4 regions of the Nocardioides marmotae genome follow, and region 4 is predicted to be linked to each of the others. Evidence: predicted binding sites of a transcription regulator. Region 4 holds the regulator's gene; each other region holds the start of a gene.

Region 1 (2,197 bases), 1.5 Mb from region 4:
CGGCGTACATCATGAGCGCTCGCTTCACGGTGGTGCTCCTTCGGGTCGGGCCTGGGCCGGTGCCGGGGGACTGTGCCCGGCGTGCTCGAGCGGGAACCTCACCCGGACGGGCGGCTGCTGCCCCGCGCGGCCCTGGGTACCGACCTGACATGAGCGACACGAGCAGCACCGACGACCCGAGCAGCGCCGGCAGCGACCCGTCCTACGGGCACGACCAGGACGCCGAGCCGCCCCTCACCGCCTCCGGGCTCGACGGCCCCACCGCGGCCGACGACGACCCCACGGGCGACCCGGTCGACGGGGGCAACCCCGACGCCGACGACCAGGACGCCCAGCCGTCCACGAACGCCCCGCGCACCTGAGCAGTGTTCTTCTTCTTCAGCAACCGGCTCGGCTGCCTCGGCTCCGTGCTGGTCTCGCTCGTGCTCACCGCCGTCCTCGTCGCGGTCCTGATGCTGTTGTAGCTGCTGGTCGAGCAGGAGGCGCCCCCGGCGCCGACGTGTCGAGGCCCCTGGCAGCCGAGCTTCGGCCTGCGGGCCCGCCGCTGGTCGAGCAGGAGGCGCCCCCGGCGCCGACGTGTCGAGGCCCCGTGAGCCGACCTTCGGCCTGCGGGCCCCGGCCGCTGGTCGAGCAGGAGGCGCCCCGGCGCCGACGTGTCGAGGCCCCGAGCCGACCTTCAGCGTGCGGGCCCCCGCCGCTGGTCGAGCAGGAGGCGCCCTGGCGCCGACGTTGTCGAGGCCCCGGCGGCCGAGCTTCGGCCTGCGGGCCGCCTCCGCTGGTCGAGCAGGAGGCGCCCCGGCGCCGACGTGTCGAGGCCCCGTGAGCCGACCTTCGGCCTTCGGGCCCTTCCGCTGGTCGAGCAGGAGGCGCCCTGGCGCCGACGTGTCGAGGCCCCGAGCCGACCTTCAGCGTGCGGGCCCCCGCCGCTGGTCGAGCAGGAGGCGCCCTGGCGCCGACGTGTCGAGGCCCCGGCGGCCGACCTTCGGCCTGCGGGCTGTGGGTGGTTGCGGTATTGGCAGCTATGGGACGAGGTACGCCGTGGGTTGCGGTCGGCTGCTGGGTCTCTGGCCGCCGCCTCGGGCTGGCGTGTCCGATCGGTTCGGCAGGATCTGTTGAGAGCCTCTTCCATTCGAGCATGTGTTCGAGTAGAATGAGGCATGGCCTTGATCGCGACGCTCGAGCACCCGCTGGACACCCCAGCCGACGTGCTGAGCCTCGCGCGCGCCAAGCAGCGCGCCGCCAATGCGGCCGAGGCCGAGCTCCTCGAAGCGGCGGTCCAGTGGTGCGTGCTGCACCCGGCGGAGTCGTTGGACGATGCAGCGTCCTGGTCGGTGTTCCGCGGGTTCGGCGACAAGCCGGTCTGCCTGGCGGGTGAGGGTGCTCCGTTCGTGACCGAGTTCGCGGTGGTGGAGTTCGCCGCGGGCCTGGGGAAGTCCGAGGACGCCGGCCGGGCCTATCTCGCCGAGGCCCTCGAGCTGCGCTACCGGCTCCCGAAGCTCTGGGCCAAGGTCACCTCGCTGGACCTCCCGGCCTGGAAGGCGCGGTCGCTGGCGCGGCGGACGCTGCACCTGCCGAAGAAGGGTGCGGCGTTCGTCGACACCCATGTCGCGCCGGTGGCCTCGACCATCGGGCCGGCGGCTCTGGAGCGGTTGCTGGAGGAGGCGTTGGTCCGGTTCGACCCTGACGAGGCGCAGCGGGTGGCGACCGAGCGGGCCGAGGCTCGGCACGTGACGGTCCAGTCGCGGCAGGTGTCTTTCGACGGGCACGTGGACGTGTGGGCGACCCTGGACCTGGCCGATGCGCTCGACCTCGACGACGCCCTGGCGAAGGGCGCGGCGAGGCTGGAGGCGCTGGGGTGCACCGACACCCTCGACGCCCGCCGCTCGGTCGCGCTGGGTGACATGGCGCGGCGGCAGATGCAGCTGGAGTTCGACACCGACCCCAAGCCCCTCGTGGTCCACGTCCACCAGCGTCCCGACGGGACCCTCGACGACATCACGCGCGTCGAGAACGTCCGCGGGTTCGTCCTCACCAGCCAGCTCGCGGACTGGTGCACCCGCGCCGCGCGGTCCGACGCCGGCAAGACGATCACCGTGAAGCCGGTCATCGACCTGAGCGAGCGGATCCACGTCGAGGCCTACGAGGTCCCCGACCGCCTCTCGACCCAGACCCGGCTCCGCGACCTGCACTGCGTGTT
Region 2 (2,197 bases), 490 kb from region 4:
AACTCCAGCTGCATCTGCCGCCGCGCCATGTCACCCAGGGCGACTGACCGTCGGGCGTCGAGGGTGTCGGTGCACCCGAGTGCTTCGAGCCGGGCCGCGCCCTTCTCGAGTGCGTCGTCGAGGTCCAGTGCATCGGCCAGGTCGAGGGTCGCCCACACGTCCACGTGCCCGTCGAAGGACACCTGTCGGGACTGGATGGTCACGTGCCGGGCCTCGGCCCGCTCGGTCGCAACACGTTGGGCTTCGTCGGGGTCGAACCGGACCAACGCCTCCTCCAGCAACCGCTCCAGCGCGGCGGGCCCGATAGTCGAGGCGACCGGGGCGACGTGGGTGTCGACGAACGCCGCACCCTTCTTCGGCAGGTGCAACGTCCGCCGCGCCAGCGCCCGCGCCTTCCAGGCCGGCAGATCCAGCGAGGTCACCTTCGCCCACAGCTTCGGGAGCCGGTACCGCAGCTCGAGCGCCTCGGCGAGATAGGCCCGGCCGGCGTCCTCGGACTTCCCCAGCCCGGCCGCGAACTCCACGACCGCGAACTCGGTCACGAACGGCGCACCCTCACCGGCCAGGCAGACCGGCTTGTCACCGAACCCGCGGAACACCGACCAGGTCGCTGCCTCGTCGAGCGACTCGGCCGGGTGGAGCACGCACCACTGGACAGCCGCCTCAAGAAGCTCGGCCTCGGCTGCGTTGGCCGCGCGTTGCTTGGCGCGAGCGAGGCTCAGCACGTCGGCTGGGGTGTCCAGCGGGTGCTCGAGCGTCGCGGTCAAGGCCATGCCTCATTCTACTCGAACACATGCTCGAACGAAAGAGGTTCAGCTAGATAATCCTGTCCGGGCTGGGCGAACTCGCCAGCCCGAGGCAGCGGCCGGCGAGCCGGCAGCGGACCGCAACCCACGACGTACCCGGTCCTATAACTGCCAAAGACCGCAACCACCCACGGCCCGAGGCCGAAGGTCGGCTGCCCGTCGGTTGCCGGGGAGGTCAGAGCACGAGCTCGGGGTGGAGGCGGGCCGGGGTCCAGACGCGCTGGCGGTAGGCCGCGTAGACGGTGGCGAGGATGCCGACGACGAAAGCGCCGAGGAGCACCGCGAGGTCGCGGGCGAGGACGGCTGCGTCACCGCCGTACAGCGTCTGCCGCAGGCCTTCGACGGCGTAGGACATCGGCAGGATCCGGTGGAGGGCCTGCAAGGGTTCGGGCACGGTCTGCCACGGGAACGTCCCGCCGGCGGTGACCAGCTGGACGAGCATGAGGACCAGCCCGAGGAACTGGCCGACCGCGCCGAGCCAGACGTTGAACGCCTGGAGCAGGGCGACGAACGCGGCCGAGGCGAGGGCCAGGAGCCCGACGGTGCCGAGCGCGTCGGCGGCGCTGATGTCGAGGGCGACGTTGACGATCAGGAACATGACCGCCATCTGCGCCAGGCCGATGACCGCGGCTGGCAGCCACCCGCCCAGCACGGTCTGCCAGGCCGGAGCGGCGGCGGCGAGGGAGCGGCTGGACAGGGGTCTGACCAGGAGGAAGAGCACGTAGGCACCGATCCAGGCCGCCAGGGACATGAAGAACGGCGCCAGGCCGGCGCCGTAGCTGCCGGCGCTGGCCAGCTGGTCGTCGGCCACGCGCACCGGGTCGCCGATGGTGCGGGCGGTCGCCTCGGCGGTCCTGCGATCCGGGTCCGGGATCTTCTTCAACCCCTTGCGCAGCTGGGTGGTGAGCTCGTCGACACCGCGGTCGACCTTCGCTCCGCCGCGGCGCAGCCGCACGCTGCCGCGCGCCAGCCGCTCCGACCCGTTCGCGAGCCGCTGGTTGCCCGCCGACAGGCTCCGGGCGCCGCTCGCGAGCGTGGCGACCCCTGACCGGGCCGTTGCGGCGCCGGAGGCGAGCCGGGCCGCACCCGACCGGGCGGTGCCGATGCCGCGCACGAGAGCAGGGGTCGCCCGGGCCAGGGCCGTGGCGCCGGCCGCGACCTTCCCGGACCCGCGGCTGAGCCGGTCGAGCTTGCGGGAGGCGCCGGTGACCGCGGCGGCGGCGTCCCGCACCGGCTGGCCGGCGAGGTCGAGGACCGCCGCGAGGTCGGCGGCGACGCCCGGGGTCAGCACGCCGTCGGCGACGAGGGCCTGGAGCTGGCGCCGCAGCACCCGGCCCGCACGATCGACCCGGTTGGCGAGGCCCCGGGCCGCTGAGGCGGCGTCCCGGCCG
Region 3 (2,197 bases), 1.2 Mb from region 4:
CCGATCGCGCCGGCCACCAGCGCGACGCCCTGCCACGGGCGCAGCGCACCGGCGAGGACGAGGGCGTGGGCGAGGACCGCGAGCAGGGCGAGGTTCACGACGTTGTTGGCGACCTGGGCGACGTCGAGGACGGCGAGCCCGTAGGCGCACCACGACGCGCAGCACAGCAGCGAGAGAGCGACCGTGCCGGTCGAGAGCCCCTCGGTCGCGCGGGTGCGGAGCGACCGGAGGACCTGGGGGAGCTGGGTGAGCAGGGAGAGGGTGATGGCGACGGAACAGAAGGCAGCAGCAGAGAGCAAGACGAAAGACACAGACGGAGGCTGGGCACGGCTCGACGGCCGTACGGGTGGGGGAGCGGAGGTCGTTCCGGGGACGACCCACGGCGCACGGGCCCGGGGACCGAGGACCTCGGGGGTCCCGGGGCGGGCAACATCGGCGCGTCATCCATCCTGCGCCGAGCCCCTCCCTCACCGCGAAGCCGACGGCGACGCGAGTCCCGTCACACAGTGCCTCGGGGTCAGTGGCCTCGGGTCAGCGCCACGGACGCCGCTGTTGGTCGACCAGGAGGCGCCCTGGCGCCGACGTGTCGAGGCCCCGTGAGCCGAGCTTCGGCCTTCGGGCCCGCCCGCTGGTCGAGCAGGAGGCGCCCTGGCGCCGACGTGTCGAGGCCCCCGCCAGCCGAGCTTCGGCCTGCGGGCCCCCGCCGGCGCCCTGGCGCCGACGTGTCGAGGCCCCGTGAGCCGGCCTTCGGCCTGCGGGCAGCGGGTGGTTGCGGTTCTGGCAGTTATGGGACCGGGTACGTCGTGGGTTGCGGTTCGCTGCCGGGTCTCTGGTCGTCGCCTTCCGCTGGTCGAGCAGGAGGCGCCCTGGCGCCGACGTGTCGAGGCCCCGTGAGGTGGACTTCGGCCCGGGGGCCGTGGGTGGTCGTGGTCCTTGGCAGTTACGGGGCGAGGTACGTCGTGGGTTGCGCGGCGTCGCCGGCTCACCGGCCGCCACTCCGGTCTGGCGCGTCCGACCAGTTCGACAAGATCTTCGGGCGCACCTCTTTCATTCGAGCAGATGTTCGACTAGAATGAGGCATGGCCTTGATCGCGACGCTCGAGCACCCGCTGGACACCCCAGCCGACGTGCTGAGCCTCGCGCGGGCCAAGCAGCGTGCGGCCAACGCGGCCGAGGCCGAGCTCCTCGAAGCGGCGGTCCAGTGGTGCGTGCTGCACCCTGCCGAGTCGTTGGACGATGCGGCGACGTGGTCGGTGTTCCGCGGGTTCGGTGACAAGCCGGTCTGCCTGGCGGGTGAGGGTGCTCCGTTCGTGACGGAGTTCGCGGTGGTCGAGTTCGCGGCCGGGCTGGGGAAGTCGGAGGACGCCGGCCGGGCCTATCTCGCCGAGGCGCTCGAGCTGCGGTACCGGCTCCCGAAGCTCTGGGCCAAGGTGACCTCCCTGGATCTGCCGGCCTGGAAGGCACGTTCCCTGGCGCGTCGGACGCTGCACCTGCCGAAGAAGGGCGCGGCGTTCGTCGACACCCACCTCGCACCCGTCGCATCCACCATCGGGCCGGCGGCTCTGGAGCGGTTGCTGGAGGAAGCGCTGGTCCGGTTCGACCCCGACGAAGCCCAACGTGTCGCCACCGAACGGGCCGAGGCCCGGCACGTGACCATCCAGTCCCGCCAGGTCTCCTTCGACGGGCACGTGGACGTGTGGGCGACCCTCGACCTGGCCGACGCGCTCGACCTCGACGACGCCCTGACCAAGGGCGCGGCGAGGCTCGAGGCCCTCGGGTGCGCCGACACCCTCGACGCCCGCCGCTCCGTGGCGCTCGGCGACATGGCGCGGCGGCAGCTGAGCCTGGAGTTCGACACCGACCCCAAGCCCCTGGTCGTGCACGTGCACCAGCACCCCGACGGGACGCTGGACGACATCACGCGCGTGGAGAACGTCCGCGGGTTCGTCCTCACCAGCCAGCTCGCGGACTGGTGCACCCGCGCCGCCCGCAGCACCGCGGCGAACACGATCATCGTGAAGCCGGTCATCGACCTGAGCGAGCGGATCCACGTCGAGGCCTACGAGGTCCCCGACCGCCTCTCGACCCAGACCCGGCTCCGGGACCACCACTGCGTCTTCCCCTGGTGCACCCGCCCCGCCCACGCGAACAGCCGGGTCGACGACGACCACGTGACACCGCACAGCCGCGGCGGACC
Region 4 (2,197 bases):
CGCCTCGAGGGAGACCGAGGATGCGAGCGAGACGACCGCGGCCTTCGTCGCGGCGTACAGGGAGAGCCCCGGGACGGGGCCGAGGCCCGAGAGCGAGGCGGTGAGCACGAGGTCCCCGCCGCGGGGGCCGAACGCCGCCAGCGCGGCGCGGGTGCTCCAGACCGCGCCGAGCAGGTTGACCTCGACCAGGCGGCGTACCTGCTCCTCGGTCAGGTCCACGAGCGTCCCGTCGTCGCCGACGCCGGCGTTGGAGAACCAGGCGACGACGTCGCCGTGGCCCGCCGCCACCCGGGCGACCTCGGCGTGCGAGGCGGGGTCGCGCACGTCCTGGGCCACCCCCTCGGCCGCGCCGATCTCGCGGGCGGTGCGGGCCGCCCCCTCCCCGTCCACGTCGGTGACCACGACGCGGTGACCGCGGGCGACCATGAGCTCGGCGATGCCGCGGCCGATGCCGCGGGCCGCCCCGGTGACGACACAGCTGGTGTTCTCCATGGCCCGATCCAACCAGCGCCGGCCCCGCGCCACCCTCCTCGCCCGCCGAGCCGACCGAGCCGACCGACGCCCGCGCGACACACCTTCGAACAGGTGTTTGAACACGGGCGCGGAAGGCTCTACGGTGCTGTCAAGGCCCCGCACCACCGCTCGCCCGTCACCGCGCTACCCCGGAAGGCACCTCCCCATGGCGAAGAACCCCGGCTCCAAGGTCACCGAGATGCCCGACGGCGCGCCCGACGTCACCGGCCTGACCCCGCGCCAGACCCGGATCCTCGCCCACATCCGCGACAGCATCGAGGGCCGTGGCTACCCGCCGAGCATGCGCGAGATCGGGGACGCGGTCGGGCTGACCAGCTCCTCGAGCGTGGCCCACCAGCTGAAGGTGCTCGAGGAGAAGGGCTTCCTCAAGCGCGACCCGCATCGCCCGCGCGCCCTCGAGGTGTTCCTGCCCGAGGTGATGGCCGCGCGGCGGGCCATGGCGAGCGCCGATGACGGGGCGGTCGACGAGACGGGCGTGGGCGACATGCTGCCCGAGGCGCAGTACGTCCCGATGGTCGGCCGGATCGCGGCCGGTGGCCCGATCCTGGCCGAGGAGCGCGTGGAGGACGTCTTCCCGCTGCCCAAGCAGCTCGTGGGCGACGGTCAGCTGTTCCTGCTGGAGGTCGCCGGCGACTCGATGGTCGAGGCGGCGATCTGCAACGGCGACTACGTCGTCATCCGGCAGCAGCCGACCGCCGACAACGGCGAGATCGTCGCGGCGATGATCGACGGCGAGGCGACGGTCAAGACCTTCCAGCGCAAGGACGGCAAGGTGTGGCTGCTGCCGCACAACGCGGCGTACGAGCCCATCGACGGCACGCACGCGACCATCCTCGGCAAGGTCACCGCGGTCCTGCGCCGGATGTGACGTCGGTCCGGCCGCGAGTGCACACCGGTGGCCGAGAGGCCCGAGAGACAGGCTCCGACGGCGTCCCCGGGTCGATCCGGGGGCGAATCAGGGGTAAGCCGGATGCTCATCACCGCCGGCATACGGCAATCTTGGACCTGTGAGCGACGTCGCCAGCCCCACGAGGTACCCACGCCTGCGGCGTGGGGTCGTCGAGCTGGCCCTGGTCCTGACCCTCTACGTGCTCTACAGCGGCTCGCGGCTCTTCGCCGACGACTCGCTGGCGCCGGCGCTCGTGCGCGCCCAAGAGCTGCTGCACGTCGAGAGCCTGGTGGGGCTGCACTTCGAGGCCTCCCTCAACCAGGTCTTCGTCGAGACCAAGATCCTCGGGCTCCTCTCCAGCTACTGGTACGCCACCGCCCACTACGTCGTGACCGCCGTGGCCCTGCTCTGGCTCTACCGCCTCGGCGCCCGTCACTACGTGCCCGCCCGCCGGGCGCTCGTCGCCGCGACCCTGATCGGCCTGGCGCTCTACCTGCTGCTGCCGACCGCGCCGCCGCGCTTCGTCGAGGGGTACGTCGACGTGCTCTCCCTCCACGCCGCCGACGGCTGGTGGGGCTCGGACGCCTCGGCGCCGAAGGGGCTCGGCGGGCTGACCAACCAGCTCGCCGCGTTCCCCTCGCTGCACGCCGGCTGGGCCCTGTGGGTTGCGATCATCGTGCAGATGAACGCGCGCACTTCCTGGGTGCGCGCGCTCGGCTGGACCTACGCGCTGATCACCGCCGTGGTCATCGTGGGCACCGGCAACCACTGGGT

Evidence for each region. The regulator LexA, encoded in region 4, represses DNA repair genes until DNA is damaged. The targets are predictions, from matches to a motif close to TCGAACANNTGTTCGA.
Region 1: HPC71_RS11190 (HNH endonuclease signature motif containing protein) is a predicted target of LexA. The motif match lies at 1,130-1,145, and genes of this name have one in related genera.
Region 2: HPC71_RS06145 (HNH endonuclease signature motif containing protein) is a predicted target of LexA. The motif match lies at 786-801, and genes of this name have one in related genera.
Region 3: HPC71_RS21080 (HNH endonuclease signature motif containing protein) is a predicted target of LexA. The motif match lies at 1,052-1,067, and genes of this name have one in related genera.

The regions. Positions count from the first base shown of each region.
Region 1 is NZ_CP053660.1:2,308,492-2,310,688, reverse strand. It holds gene HPC71_RS11195 (hypothetical protein) at 150-362, shown strand; gene HPC71_RS11190 (HNH endonuclease signature motif containing protein) at 1,158-2,197, shown strand, end outside.
Region 2 is NZ_CP053660.1:1,272,686-1,274,882, reverse strand. It holds gene HPC71_RS06145 (HNH endonuclease signature motif containing protein) at 1-773, opposite strand, end outside; gene HPC71_RS06140 (YhgE/Pip domain-containing protein) at 982-2,197, opposite strand, start outside.
Region 3 is NZ_CP053660.1:2,000,618-2,002,814, forward strand. It holds gene HPC71_RS09700 (PQ-loop repeat-containing protein) at 1-311, opposite strand, end outside; gene HPC71_RS21080 (HNH endonuclease signature motif containing protein) at 1,080-2,197, shown strand, end outside.
Region 4 is NZ_CP053660.1:778,235-780,431, reverse strand. It holds gene HPC71_RS03710 (SDR family NAD(P)-dependent oxidoreductase) at 1-492, opposite strand, end outside; gene lexA (transcriptional repressor LexA) at 680-1,402, shown strand; gene HPC71_RS03700 (phosphatase PAP2 family protein) at 1,542-2,197, shown strand, end outside.